Regions from separate parts of the Cohaesibacter gelatinilyticus genome, predicted to be linked through region 2. Evidence: predicted binding sites of a transcription regulator. Region 2 holds the regulator's gene; the other holds the start of a gene.
What was found. Region 2 encodes LexA, which represses DNA repair genes until DNA is damaged. Its sites were predicted from a motif close to TGTTCNNNNTGTGTTCNG; they were not measured.

Region 1 (7,368 bases), 1.1 Mb from region 2:
GATGCAATTCCATCTTACCCATAGCAAGTGCACGGCGAACGGCCTGTTTTTCATCATCCGAAATGGTGCTTTTATGTTGGCCATGATGCAGATTGGCAATAGATTCCAATGCCTTTGCTGCTTCTTCCGCTTTGGCACGGCTTGCAGCCAACGTGGAGGCTTTTTGTTCTTCCTCACTGAGTGCCGGTGGCTCGTCATCAATTGCCATGGGCTCAGGCTTTGGCTCCGATGGTGTCACCTCCGATTGTGATTGAGCTTCGTCTCCTTTGGCCTTGTCAGCGACGGCCACCTTTGTGGCCTGCAACTTTTCCCGCGTCGCCAATGCTCCATTACTCAGACTTTTCTGAATTTGAGCCATGGTCTTTGTGGCCTGATCCATCTTGGATTTCAAAACCTTTGCACGCTCTTCGTTCAGCTCAACTCGCTCATCAATCTCGGCACAACTTTCCGCCAGTTGCTTGACCAAGGTTCCCATCAGATCCAGTTCGGCAAGTATGGGGTCCATCTCACCGCGCATTCTGCTCGCAACAGTTTGTTCGAGCTGCTCGGTCAGCTCGCGCACATCTTGCACATCTTTGGTCAAAGAAAGTTTGAGACGCGTCAGATCATCCATCTGCTCATCAATGATCAAGCGATCGCGCACACGGCTGATTTGATAATGAACCAACATCAAAGTGAGTAGCACACCCACAGCAAAAGGCGCAGCTTCGAGAATAGTCAGCCCGAATTTATAATTCAGGATCACTCCAACTGAGGCAGAAATCACCACCATACAGATGGCAATGAATAGTGCACCCAGACGCTGCATAACTTTCTCCGCCCTTTAATCGATATCTGCGCCCACCAGACAATCCGCCAGTTTGGGCGACACAATCAACATCGATGCCGATATAGCCTGACGCCCTACCCGTGGCCATGGGTAAAAACCGGGGCGAATCAAAGCTTTTAATCTTTCGTTAACCCTAGCTTGCCGGAGCGTCAGTGAAAAGGGGGGATCTGTTCACGCTCCGATCTACGCCAAGCTTATCGACAAAGCTCTGCATGAAATGGACAAATTTTCTCACCTTTGACCCGCACATGTCAAAAAAAGCTGCCCTGTTCCGGCGGCAACCGGAACAGGGCAGAGTTGAGGCGTCACATATGAAAAGCTGCATATGGAGCACGGAGTTGGGAATTCAGAATGATATGAATGGTTCAAATCGAATTATCAGAACAAACTTAGCTGTTGCTCCTGTGATTGAGGGGCAATGAAATGATCGGTGCTAAGACGTAGTTTTCTTTTGGATAGCCCCAAACGCCTGATGGCCACTTCAAGCCGTTTCTGGATCATATCGGCGTAAGGCCCCTGCCCTTTCATGCGCTTACCAGGAGTGGAATCATACAGGCGCCCACCGTGCATGGAGCGAAGAACGTTGGTCACATGGCGATAACGATCCGGGAAATGGTGCAACAACCATTCCTGAAACAGATCAGCCACCTCACGCGGCAGACGTAGCAAAATGGTACTAGCCTCCACGGCGCCGGCTTCAAAACAGGCTTCCAGTATGGCTTCCAGCTCAATATCATTCAGGGCAGGAATGATAGGAGCCATCAAAACCGCGGTAGGAATTCCTGCACTGGATAATTGCCCGATTACCTCAAGCCGCTTTTGAGGAGCAGCAGCCCTTGGCTCCATGACAGCGCATAATTTGCGATCAAGGGTCGTGACCGAAATTGCCACTTTGACCAAATCCCGCTCGGCCAATTGCTTCAGCAAATCCAAATCCCTCAGAATAAGGCTGGATTTGGTGACAATGGAGACAGGATGGCCCGTTTCCAGCAAAACCTCCAAAATTCCACGCATCAGACGATAATTACGCTCTATCGGCTGATAGGGATCGGTATTGGTTCCAATGGCAATCGGGCGAGGCTTGTAGGTTGGGGCCGACAACTCCCTTTTCAACTGCTCCACTGCATCAGGTTTGGCAAAGAGTTTTGTCTCAAAATCCAGACCGGCAGATAATCCCATATAGGCATGGGTTGTTCGGGCAAAACAATAGGTGCAGCCATGTTCACATCCACGATAGGGATTGATAGACCGATCAAAGGGCAGATCAGGGCTATCATTGCGGGTGATTATGGTTCTGGATTTCTCCTCCTGCACAGTGGTCTTCAGAATTGTTTCTTGCTCTTCATTGTTCCAACCATCATCCACCGGAGCTTTGGCATAGGGCTCAAACCGACCAGATTGATTGGTCAATGTTCCACGCCCGCGCGTTCGGCCATTAAGCGAGCGGGCAAGAAGCGGATCTTTGAGGGATGCAGTTGCCTTGGCTGCTGGACGCGCTGCTGGCCGAGCATTTACGGTTTGCCGCTGGTTCAATGCCATGATTTTTCTGTCCCACATTCTTGTGAGCAACCGTTCAGAATTGCTCAATTCAAACTTGATAGTTTGTTTTCTTTTTGTTCTCTTTCCAAAATGCCATTTTTACAGAACATTTCAAGAACAAAATTAAGACCAGAGATGATCTGTTGGTAACAGGTGGATAATTTGATTTGAATGCAGTCGATATCCTGGCAGTTTCGCTACTTCTTTTCCTCAAAAGAGCCGGAGTCGGGATCGACCTCCAGATCAATAATATCGGCTTCTCTTTTCTGAAACTCCGCTTCCTGACGACGCTCTTCGCGAATCCGTGCAGCCTGCAATTTTGTTGACTGAACCTTGAGCTTGCTACCCAGTTTGAAAAAGGCCCAGACGACTGCCAATGCCGCAGCAAGAACGAGCAATTTCGTGACCATGTCTTATGCCTTTCAAGGGTAGATATCACACAGCTTCATGGCTCCTCAAGGAAACCGAAGCTTTCTTATGTCATGAATAATCACTCTGGAAAAGACCTCAAGCGCTGAGTTTTCTCAAAAGCCGTTCAAGAGGCCCAGCACCCAGATAGTGATGCCATGTCACCGCATAGATCATGCAACCAATGAGAAAGAAGCCTGAATAAAACGAGACTTGCTCAAGAGTTGGAGGGTCTGGTTCAGATCCGGCCATCGCAATCCACCCCATTGCTTCCATAATCACCATTCCGACAATGATATGAGCGATATAGAGCGTCAGTGCTTGCTGACCTGTCGTCAGAATTGGCTTCATCCAAGCTCGCTGACCGAACCAATCACCAAGCCACAGACAGAACACCAATACAACAAGTGCGGCACCTGAGGCGGAGATCATATAGATTGGAGACGGTGGAATAGGACTGGAGGACATCAGAGCCTGGACTAGCTCAACAAATTCCTGATCCTGAGCAACCTCAGGCAAAGCAATGATATCTCGTCCCATTTGAGCAAACAGAGCACCCGCAAACATCAACGCAAGCCCTGCACCAGCTATCCGAAGTCGCACCGTTGCGCTTTGCAGATTGAGTTGTGCCAGAGCCATTCCGAACAACAGGAAGGATATCCAGGGAAACACCGGGTGGAAGCCGTTATAAAAGGTATTTCGGATAAAGCCGTCAGGCGACCAAAGGCCTTCATATTGAAGAGTTTGCCAATCCCAACCAGCTTCATAATCAAAAACAAAATGCAGCGCAGGTGAGAAGAGAATGATGACAAAGGCAAGAGTAAGAAGTGACTTGCGATTTCCTGTGAGAGCGATGCAGGCCAACAGGAAGTAAATCCCATAGAAGTGCAGGATATCAGCATCAAAAATGATGAGATTGAGCAAGCCAAACGCAAAGAGGATGAGGCCGCGCTTAGCTTGTTTTTTGCGTATATCCGCCGCAGATACGCCTTTGTTGAACGCTTTTTGGGCGCCGAAACCTATACCAAGTCCGGCAAGCAGGACAAAGAGAGCAGCAGCCCTTCCCTCCAGCAATGGATGCATTGAAGCCAACCATGACGGAGTTTCAGCACTCATGCTTGCATTTGTGGCTACTTTGAAATTTACCAGCACCATGCCGACAAATGCTAAAAAACGGGCTATATCAAGCCCCGCCAAACGAATGGCTGGCGGGGTTGAAAAGGAATTTTCTAGAGGCCCAGACGAGACCATAATGCGCGCTCTTCCAAACTAGCCAGAATAGAATCAGCGGACAGGCCAGCAGCAATACGATCTATTGGATCGCCACCTTGCGCTGCCATCATCATGCCGGGCATACGAAAGCGCGAGAAGAGACCGCCACCAGAGGCAATAAGTTTGAGCTTGGTATCTTCACCATATTTTTGTTTGAGATAGCCACTCATATCGCCCAATTCATCGACAAGGCCGTATTCCTTGCCTTTCTTTCCGGTCCAAAAGGCTCCAGTGAAAAGCTCGTCCTCTTCCTTGGTCAGTTTGTCACCACGACGATTGCGTACCAAATCCTTGAACGTCTCGAAAAGATCCTCAAGAAGAGCATTGAGATGTTTGGTGTGATCCGGGTTCTCCGGCTTGAACGGATCCAGCATGGCTTTTTGCGTACCAGCGGTATAAACGCGACGTTCAACGCCCAGCTTCTCAATGGCATTGACAAAACCGAAGCCACCAGACACGACACCAATCGAGCCAACGATCGAACTTGGATCTGCTACGATCTCATCGCCTGCAATTGCAAGCATGTAACCACCAGAAGCGGCAGCATCCTCACAGAAGGATATTACCTTCTTGTCTTTTTCCTCAGCCAACTGACGGATACGTTCATAGATCAGCCGGCTCTGAACAGGAGATCCACCAGGGCTGTTGATCGCAATGGCAACAGCTGGCGCATCCTTGATGGAAAAGGCTTTGTGCAATTGGCCTGCAACGGATGCCATGGAAAGGCCCGGGCGCATTTGGCTTCCTACCATGATCGGCCCGGTCATACGCACCACCGGGATAATGGTTGGTTCCTTGCGATATTTTTCCGGCAAAAACTGTTTCAGCTTTTTCTTCAGGCTCACGATCTTGTCCTATGGCAATTCTGGTTGAGGAAACCTGCAATGCAAGTCCTTTGTCATTCCTTATCTAGGATAGGAGACACAGAATTTCCAGAGGTCAATGTCTTTTGGCTTGCAATGGGTGGCAGAGCATCGCACAAAAAGGGCCTTACCTTTTCTCTCCAATCCAATCGGACCGTCCCGGAGATCTCTGTATGCTTTCCAATGAGCAAATCTCAAGCCTTGTTGCTTTTCGTCACGCCCTTCACCGCCGCCCGGAACTATCTGGCGAGGAAGTAGAGACTGCGAAACATGTACAGGAGATGCTGGCTCCTCTTGGTGCAGATGAGATTGTCACGGATCTGGGACCCTGGACTGAGCCAGATGGAACCAAGCTGGGCGGAACCGGCATAGCAGTCAGTTTTGATAGTGGTGTGGAAGGACCAAGTCTTCTATTTCGCTGTGAGCTGGATGCTCTGCCTATTGATGAGATCAGTGACATTGATTACCGCTCGGAAATTGAAACGAAAGCCCATCTTTGTGGCCATGACGGCCATATGGCAATCCTCACCGGCCTTGCCATGCGATTGGCAACCCAACGTCCCCAAAAGGGTCGGGTTGTTCTTCTTTATCAACCTGCTGAAGAAACCGGCAAAGGTGCGAAAGCTGTTCTGGAAGATGAGCGCTTTGCCCCTTTTATTCCAGATTTTGCCTTTGCCCTTCACAATATCCCTGGCACACGCCATGGCGAAGTATTGCTGAAGTCCGGCAATATGTGTTGCGCCTCCCGCGGCATGCGTATTCGCTTTGAAGGCAAGACCTCCCACGCCTCGATGCCACAGGATGGCGTCTCTCCTGATGATGCCATTTGTGCCAGCATTTCCGGTTTGAAAGCCCTTGCCAATGGCTTGAACCCTGAACAGGCACTGGATGATGCGTTCAAGCTTGTGACCATCACGCATTGCCATTTGGGCGAGCCTGCTTTTGGCGTCTCGCCTGCCGTCGGTGAAGTCTGGGCAACCCTTCGTACTGTGACTGACGCTGCCATGGGCGATCTGATTGAGAAAGCAGAAAGTCTGGTAAAAACCCAAGCCGAGAAATACGGTCTACAGCTAAACATCGACTATGATGATGTCTTCCATGCTTGCAATAATGCTGTGGAGACCAGTGACATGGTGAAAGAGGCCTTGATCGAGACTGGTACAATCCATCACGAGCAACCTGAGCCAATGCGCTTTTCAGAAGACTTTGGTCTGATGGGGCATCACTGCCCCTCTACTCTCTTTCTGCTTGGATCTGGTGAGGCGCAACCACAATTGCACAATCCAGATTTTGATTTTCCGGATCAATTGATTGCGACGGGCGTCTCTATCTTTGAGACCATCATTCGCCAAAAGCTTGGTTAGAGCCGGGCTTTAGCTCAAATCAATCGCAGCGCCGTGGCGATGGATGGCTTCGACCTTCTCGCCTGGCTTGTCACTGCCTTCATCATGCAAGGCAATGGGTGGTAGCAACCGGAATGGCGCACGGGACTGCTTTTTGCCCTGAATGACCACGCGGTGCGCAGCTTCTCCCACTCTTGCGGCAAAAGGCTGAACCGTGATGCCACCGAAACGCCCTTCCATCAGATGCAAGAGCTCCGGTAATTCGTCTGCTCTTTGCACCACAGTGAAAGTTCCGCCTTTCTTGAGAATGGAGACAGCGGTACGAAACCAGGGCTCCATTCCTTCATCTGTGAGCATATGGGCCATTGCACGAGCCTCATTAGGCGAGGTCTGAAACTTTTCCGGCCGGTAATAAGGTGGATTGGCAATCACATGATCTGCGATATTCTCAGATAGCCCCGCTTCCATCCTCGCAACACCACGCAAAGCTATATCACAATTGAGAACAGAGGCCCGGTTCAGAAATGAACGACAATCTGACCGACGCATATTCAAGTCAGCCAGCGCTGCCACGGTCTCATCCAGCTCGACAGCCAACAGATCAATCTTGCCAATTCTAGCCGCCACACACAGTCCGGCGGCACCTACGCCAGAACCGAGATCCGTTACGACCTGTCCTTGCCGAGCTGGAACACATGCCGCCAAAAGCACCGCGTCAGTGCCAGAACGATGATGACCCTTGCGAGGTTGAAACAAGCTGAATTTGCCGCCAAGAAACTGATCCTCGGACAGATCCAGATCGCTTGGTACTTCACTCGCATTAACGAGACAGGCGCTCTTCTCGATCAAGGATGGCAAGCTAGATTCAATCATGGAATTTTCGACTTAGAGACAAATCTATTTGGATTTTTTAGGTGCGCTGGTTTCATGAGCCAAGCCAGCATCTTCCATTAAACGGCGCGCTTGATCCTCATATTCCTCATCCACCAAAATCCGGCGTGGCAGTATTCCCAAGGACCCTTCCAAAGTGCTCATATTCAGATCCAAGGCCTGAAAAGGAATGTTAGAATCCCGCAGCAAGGCCTCGACATATGACAATGTCACTGCGTTATTG
Region 2 (7,368 bases):
GCTTTTGCATAAAGCCAGTTGAACAGAGCGGTACGAGCCCCACCGATATGAAGAAATCCAGTCGGGGAAGGGGCAAAGCGTGTTACAACCTGTGCGCACATAATGCTATCAGTTACCTGTCGTTGTGGGATAGGATGGGTATTGGCCATGTTAACCACCATTTGGTGGAGCCATTGCCATGATTTGCTAAGCATCTAGCACAGCTTCCTAGGCAGGTGAAAGACCTCATGCGCCATAGAGCAACGGAAAAAGGTGTAAAAGGGGAAGATTTCGCTGCACCAGCCTCAGAGCTGGGTGGCGGGATGCATCGGGATGGTAAGGTCTCCGAATTTTCTGATAATGCTTATTCCGGCTTTTTGCCCCCTGATAAAGGGCGGCGCTTTCGTTTTTGGTCTGAGCGCTTCTGGTTTCAGGTTCAAGATCAATGGCGTCGGGATTGTGATTTCAACAATGCCATGTTGTTGTGGTCCGCATTCTTATTGGCGCTGGGAGCGGCAACCTACATTTATTTGCCGGATGAACCTGTTTGGTGGCTACTTTTGCTAATGTGTTTGATGTTTGGTGGTATTGCCTTTCGTGCTGCAAAAAGAGGAAAGAGCTTTACTGTTCCGGTACTTTTTGCCTCTTTCTTGTTTGGACTAAGTGCTGCCTGTTTGCATGGGCAATTTGGAGGCACGCCCATTCTGACCTCTTCTATGTCTACCACGTTTATCGGAAGACTTGAGCAGATCGAATATCGTTCCGCAGATGAGAGATGGACAATAGCCATAGAGAATATTGAAGGTCTGGCAATTTCAAATACTCCCAGAAAGTTGTTGTTGATCCGTCGTGCGAAAGAACCGAAGTTTCAAGCAGGTGATCGAATTGAAGCATGGGCAAGACTTATCCCCCTACAAAGACAAGCTTTTCCGGGTAGTTTTGATTATGGACGTTACCTTTGGGCAAGACAGATTGGCGGACAAGGTTATTTGGGTCGAAGGGTGAAACTGCTTGCTGATGGAGCTGGGGCCACCAACATCTCACTGTGGCTGGATGTATGGATGAGGATTGAGCAAGTGCGGTCCAATATGGCGAGCTATTTGTTTGCCCATATGGAGGTAGGGCCTGCTGGTCTTGCATCTGCATTGGTTGTCGGGAAACGTGATTACCTGACCGTTGAGACCAAAGATGCTCTACGCCTCTCTGGGCTTGCTCATATTCTTGCAATATCCGGACTGCATATGGCTCTTGTGACCCTGACGATCTTTGGTGGGGTTCGTTTGGCTGGTAGCTTTATTGAACCGTTGGTTTTGCGTTACGATATTAAGAAATTGGCTGCTTGGGCTGCTCTGCTGGCTGCAACTTGTTATTTGGTTCTGTCGGGACATGGCGTGGCAACCATTCGAGCCTATGTGATGATGGTCATTTTTCTAGGTGCTATTTTGGCTGGGCGCCCAGCACTGACGATGCATAATGTGGCTCTAGCCTTGATTATTCTTGTTCTGTTTCAACCGTTTTCAATTGTCGAGCCAGGCCTGCAAATGTCATTTGGTGCTACTGTAGCACTTATAGCAGGCTATCGGTCTTTGGAAGGAATGACGAAATGGAGAGCTTGGGGTGGAAGGTTTGCAGGAAATGTTCGGGATGATTTCAATCGCCAGATAGAACGCCAAGGCAGCGTGATCCATCGTGGTGTCATGCAGATTGTGCGTTGGTTTGCGGGGCTTTGCATCACTGCATTATTGGCGGGTTTAGCCACCACACCGTTTTCAATTGCTTTTTTCCATCAAATGGCACCTATGGGATTGATAGCCAACCTAATGGCGATGCCGATTTTAAGCTTGATTGTGATGCCTTCTGCTTTGATTTCCGCACTGTTGATTCCAGTTGGATTACAGCAATGGTCATTGGCTGTGATGGAATGGGGACTGGAGCAAATCATATATGTTGCCCAATGGGTTGTTGATATATCTCCGCAGATTGCATTGTTGGTAGCTGGGCCAGCGGGATTGGCATTGGCAAGTGCCGTAATATTGACGTCTATCGCAATTCATCCCAACCGATTGGCAGTTGGGGCGTCGCTTATTGCTGGGGCAGGGCTGTTGGTATTCAATCAATTACAAATGCAACCTGATATCTGGATTGCTGAAAATGGAAGATCAATAGCAGTACGTGATGGCAAGGGGCATTGGGTTTTTGCTGGTATCAAGGAGGACCGTTTTCTGGCACAAGCTTTATTGAAGGCAGATGGAGACACTCGGGCCTTGCCATCCATCGCTACTCGCAATCAGAATTCACCGGCGATCGGCGACGCATCAGGAGAGGTGCGATGCGATGGAGATGCATGCCGTCTCAATGTTTCTTCTAATGGGCTGCAATGGGCTGCCGAGCCGAAAAGAGAAGTTTGGAGCGTTTCACTGATAAAGACCATGCGGGCATTTGCCGAAGAATGTGCTGTTTCAGATATCGTGATCTCAGCTCTGCAGGTGCCGGAAAGCTGTAGCCGACCGCTTTTGGTTGTTGACAAATATCGCCTCAAGCAACACGGCAGCCATTTTCTCTGGCTGCCTCGAAGTGATGCAAGTGACCGCGCAGCAAGGTATTCAGGAGAGTTGGAGCGGAAGGAGAAGCTTGTCAGTTACTCAAGCGCTCCGAATATGGTCAAGAACGACCAGCCAGTCGTCCATCGAGCTGGAAATTTGTCGGCAAACTGGCTGGTTTGGCCAGATCCCGATCTGAAACAAGTCTGGCATTTGCCTTCCGGAACTGTTTCTAAGTTGAAAATAAAGTCTTCTCAGCCTTATGCTGGTCGACCTTGGCAGAAAACAACAATATCTGAGAATGATTAGGTGTCGCTACATAAGGAATGGCTTCTGTCAGATAGCTGAACAAAATGTTTCGAGTTTTTTGATGTCAATCATACCTAAAACTGCGTGATCTGTATTGGGAGGAAACAAACCACGCAGGATTGAGAGGCAAATCCTCAAAAGATCTATAGACCTTAATACTGACGCATCAAGCCAACCAGTTTACCTTGTACGCGTACCCGATCTGGACCAAAAATACGTGTCTCATAGGCAGGGTTGGCGGCTTCCAGAGCAATGGAGGCTCCCTTCTTCCGAATCCGTTTCAAGGTTGCTTCTTCTTCATCTACGAGTGCGACGACGATCTCTCCTGAGGAAGCATCATCGGATTTTTTGATGACAACCGTATCACCATCCAGAATACCAGCTTCAATCATGGAATCTCCGCGCACTTCCAGTGCAAAATGTTCGCCACCACGAAGCATTTCAACCGGGACAGAAATTGTATGAGACTGGTTTTGGATGGCCGAAATCGGAACCCCGGCAGCGATACGACCCATGACAGGAACGGCAACACCTGATGTATTTTCATCATTGGAGGGAGCACTGGATTCTGGTGCCGGAGTACGCAGCTTTCCAAGCCCTCCTTCAACAACGCTGGGTGAGAAACCCTTTGTGGTTTTGGCAAGGCTGGGAGAATTGGCCTCTGGGAGCTTCAAAACTTCCAAAGCACGGGCACGATTTGGTAGACGGCGAATAAAGCCACGTTCTTCCAGCGCGGTGATCAATCGATGAATACCGGATTTCGAACGTAGATCCAGCGCATCTTTCATCTCATCAAATGATGGAGGAACGCCGGATTCCTTTATCCGTTCATGAATGAACATGAGCAATTCATGTTGCTTTCGAGTCAGCATTTTCCTCTCCCAATAATATTGCACCATATATCACGAGTTTTCATTGATGAAACATCATTCACTGGTCAAAACCCAAGACATCACACACTGGCCAAGGTGCGTCGAAACTTCGAGAATATTTAGGTCGTGAATATTCGTTTCCAACAAACAATCACTGAGCTGTATTCCCTTAGAGACTCACTTGGCACAAATCACGAACAAAATATAGCTGTTCTTGCTGTGTTCCGCAAGTTCTTTCGCCTTGCGGCCAAAAGAGGAGCTGCCCATTATCGCTTAAACCCATCGTATTTTTAAAAGCCGACGGCTTTGCGGAGCATGTTCATGGCAACGATTATCAGGAAAACCGCAAAGACCCGTTTGAGCGGTTTGGGATCCAACGCATGAGCCAACTTTGCTCCATATGGAGTGGTGATCAGCGTCATGGCGATGATGATGAAAAAGGCTGGCAGGTTGATGGCACCGATCGTGAAAGGAGGTCGAACCGTCTGCGCGATATCGACCATCATAAAACCAGGAAGCGAGGGCACTGAGATAGCAAGGCCGAAGCCCGCTGCGGTTGCCACAGCACGGTGAATGGCAACATTATGCAAGCTCATGAGTGGAACTCCCAAGCTACCTCCGCCAATGCCCATGAGCACCGACAGGAAACCCAATATCGATGCGAGAATGCTGCGCAAGATGCCAGTCGGCATCTGCTCGGCAATTTGCCAACTCTGACGACCAAAGCCGAGATAGAGGCCGACCAGGATACCAAGTCCGCCGAAAATAGCTTGCAACACGTCTGAACGAAGTTCAGAGGCGGTGAAGCCACCGATGATCGCACCTACTGAGATGAAGATGGACCAGATCTTCAGGATATCCCAATCCACCGCTCCTTTTTTGTGATGGGAATGGAGCGAACGGATGGATGTCACAACGATTGTGGCGAGCGATGTACCAAGGCAAAGCTGCATGACTTGATCACCACCATATCCCAGTGATGAGAAAAGATAGAAGAAGGCTGGAACCAGCACGATACCTCCGCCTACGCCCAAAAGGCCCGCAATAACACCGGCAAAGGCTCCTATTGCCAGCATGAAGGCAAGGAGGGGGAGATAGCTGCTTATTGTTTCCATGAGAGTTTCCGTATGGCCACTTGGTCGGTTGCGTGGAGAATAGTGTTAAATCAGAGGTCGGAAAAGAGCTGGCCGAAGCCGGGGAGTTGACCCTTTATACCTACAGATCGAAGACAATTCCACATACTGGCCTTATTACTGCAAACTGCTTGTTTATCTATCAATCAAGGGAACTCGTTCGTGTGTCTGACTGATTAATATGTCCGGTGTTTGGGCCTCTAATCTTGAGACTGCGGAATATGTGAATGGTGTTTTTGAACGCCTGAAAGGACGAAATTGGTCTAATGGAGAAATTTGATCTTCGATTAGTCTGCGAACTCGGTTATTCTTTTTACAATCATTTATTTCGAAGCAGAGCCTATCGCTCTTCGTATGTGGCAATTGTTTCATAATTGCCTACTTGCGCTTGTTTTGATCAGATTGCCGAACTTCGGTATTTGAAATTTTATAAGAACCAAAAGCGGGGATAGCCCGTCCTAGAGATGTTGAAATATTTTGGGAGATTTTAGTCATGGATATTCGAAATGGTTTGAAACATCATTTGCGCCATGCTCCGCTGCCCCTGATATTTTGTCTGTCTGTATTAGCGACGCCTGTTGCACATTCGGAAGAGGTGAAATGGCGCTTGCCCAAGCTCTCGTCTCCTTCCAGCCCGGGTGCGACTGGTGCGGAACAGCAGACAGATGGGGAGGGGTATGAGATTTTTGCCGCTGGCGGCGCGTCGCTTTTGGAACCGAGCATTCGGCCTCAAGCGCGTTTGTTCAAAGGCGCTAGCGCAGCCACATCGGGCTTTTCCGGTTCTTATATAAGATTACCACTTGTTGCTCCTGGTGAGACACCAGAGGTGAATGCGTCGCCGGAAATGCGATTCATTGATCCAAATGGTGCGTCAGTCACGCTTTTGGGTCTGGATAATATGGAGGCGGCGATGGTTGCGCAGGAGATCAAACGTCGCCCTTATGATCAAATTCTGGCCAAGGATGTTGGGCAGGTATTTGGTCTGGCCATGGATGATGCAAAAGATCCAAGCCTCTTTATTGCTGCGGCATCTGCTTATGGCCTTCCAATCGTTGGAGGGGATGAGAATGGTGATGGCGTTGAAGATCGTCTATTCTCTGGCCAGGAGGGCGCTCGTTTCATGGATGCACTCTTTGGTTCCAATCCTGAGAGCGGTCCTGGCACCATTTATCGTGTTGATGGCACCACAGGCCAGATTGAGGTCTTTGCCAATATTGAACTGGATGGGGTGAAAAATTCCGGCCCTGGCCTTGGGCAAGTGGCTTATGATCCGGTCAGTCGTCAGATCTTTGTCTCCGATCTGGATACCGGCATGATCCATCGTCTGGATATGAGCGGAGCAGATCAAGAGCAATTTGATCATGGCGTGACGGCTCGCTCGCTTGCTGGGCGGCCTGAGATTGCATTTGATCCTGCTAATCGTCTGAATATTGAAGACGAAGCCTTTGATGCCGAGGATCCTTCTACCTGGCACTATACAGCGCCAGAGCGGCGCGTCTGGGGTTTGGCCGTCCATAACGGGCGGCTTTATTATGCTGTGGGGGACGGTCCGGAGATCTGGTCTGTCGGTATTGATCCTACGAGCGGAGCTTTCTCTTTTGATGCGCGTTGGGAGCTGACGCTGTCTGATGAGCATGGTGATGAGGAAATCTCCGATATCGCCTTTGGTGCCGATGGTTCCATGATTCTTGCGCAGCGTGGCAAACGGGTCGCACGGTTTGATTTCACGGAATTGGTGGAGGGTGGAAACGCCAAGACACTTCGCTTTTACCGTGAAAAGCCAGACGATCCGGCGACACCTTCCAAATGGGTCGAGAAACCAATTGAATATGCAGTCGGTTTTCCCGCCAGTCATGATAATGGCTCTGGCGGAATTGGTCTTGGACCTGCCTATGATGAGTTTGGCCGTTTGAATTTCAAGGCCTGCAAAGGCACACTCTGGAATAGCGGTGATCGTCTGCGTGGTGGAGAGGCTTATGCCGATGCTCTGCGCTCTGGTGGTGCTTTGGCCATCGATGGCTTGCAGGGACAACCTGTCGGTCTTTCAAAGGCTGAGAACAGCCCGCCATGGGTGAGTTATTTCCATGACTATGACGGCCGTTATCCAAGCAAGAAGAATGCAGGGCATGTCGGCGATGTCGAGATTCTTGGTTGTCAGGGTGAGCCGGAATATGGCTATTTTGATCCGGGTATACCGGACTGGCCGGGAGATCCCGGTGGTGAATGGTGGCCATGTCTGTTCAATCCGCAATGGTGCGAGCCGCCAAAGCGTGATGTCTGTGTGAATACCAAAGCCAAACTGGTTTGTGATGCGACCAAGGGCAAATATGTGCTGAAACTGATTGCATCCGAAGGCAAGGATTACGGGTTCGACACCATGTCCATCATGGATCCAACGTCCCGTATGACGGAACTGCCCGGTGATAAGCCATTTCCTGGTTCTGTTTCTGTGCCGACAACTGGTTTGCTGAATGGATCGCTCGGTCAGGTCAATGTTTGTGCTTTCAATAGTGCAGACAAAGCCACAGGCCAGCC

Region 1: CRO57_RS01450 (PA0069 family radical SAM protein) is a predicted target of LexA. The motif match lies at 2,471-2,488, and genes of this name have one in related genera.

The regions. Positions count from the first base shown of each region.
Region 1 is NZ_OBEL01000001.1:315,846-323,213, reverse strand. Features, by position in the region: gene CRO57_RS01455 (EAL domain-containing protein) at 1-808, opposite strand, end outside; gene CRO57_RS01450 (PA0069 family radical SAM protein) at 1,208-2,368, opposite strand; gene CRO57_RS01445 (hypothetical protein) at 2,566-2,778, opposite strand; gene CRO57_RS01440 (DUF418 domain-containing protein) at 2,876-4,027, opposite strand; gene CRO57_RS01435 (S49 family peptidase) at 4,006-4,887, opposite strand; gene CRO57_RS01430 (amidohydrolase) at 5,085-6,275, shown strand; gene CRO57_RS01425 (tRNA1(Val) (adenine(37)-N6)-methyltransferase) at 6,285-7,127, opposite strand; gene CRO57_RS01420 (putative signal transducing protein) at 7,152-7,368, opposite strand, start outside.
Region 2 is NZ_OBEL01000001.1:1,447,910-1,455,277, reverse strand. Features, by position in the region: gene gltX (glutamate--tRNA ligase) at 1-101, opposite strand, end outside; gene CRO57_RS06490 (ComEC/Rec2 family competence protein) at 480-2,828, shown strand; gene lexA (transcriptional repressor LexA) at 2,981-3,700, opposite strand; gene CRO57_RS06480 (sulfite exporter TauE/SafE family protein) at 3,991-4,815, opposite strand; gene CRO57_RS06475 (NHL repeat-containing protein) at 5,327-7,368, shown strand, end outside.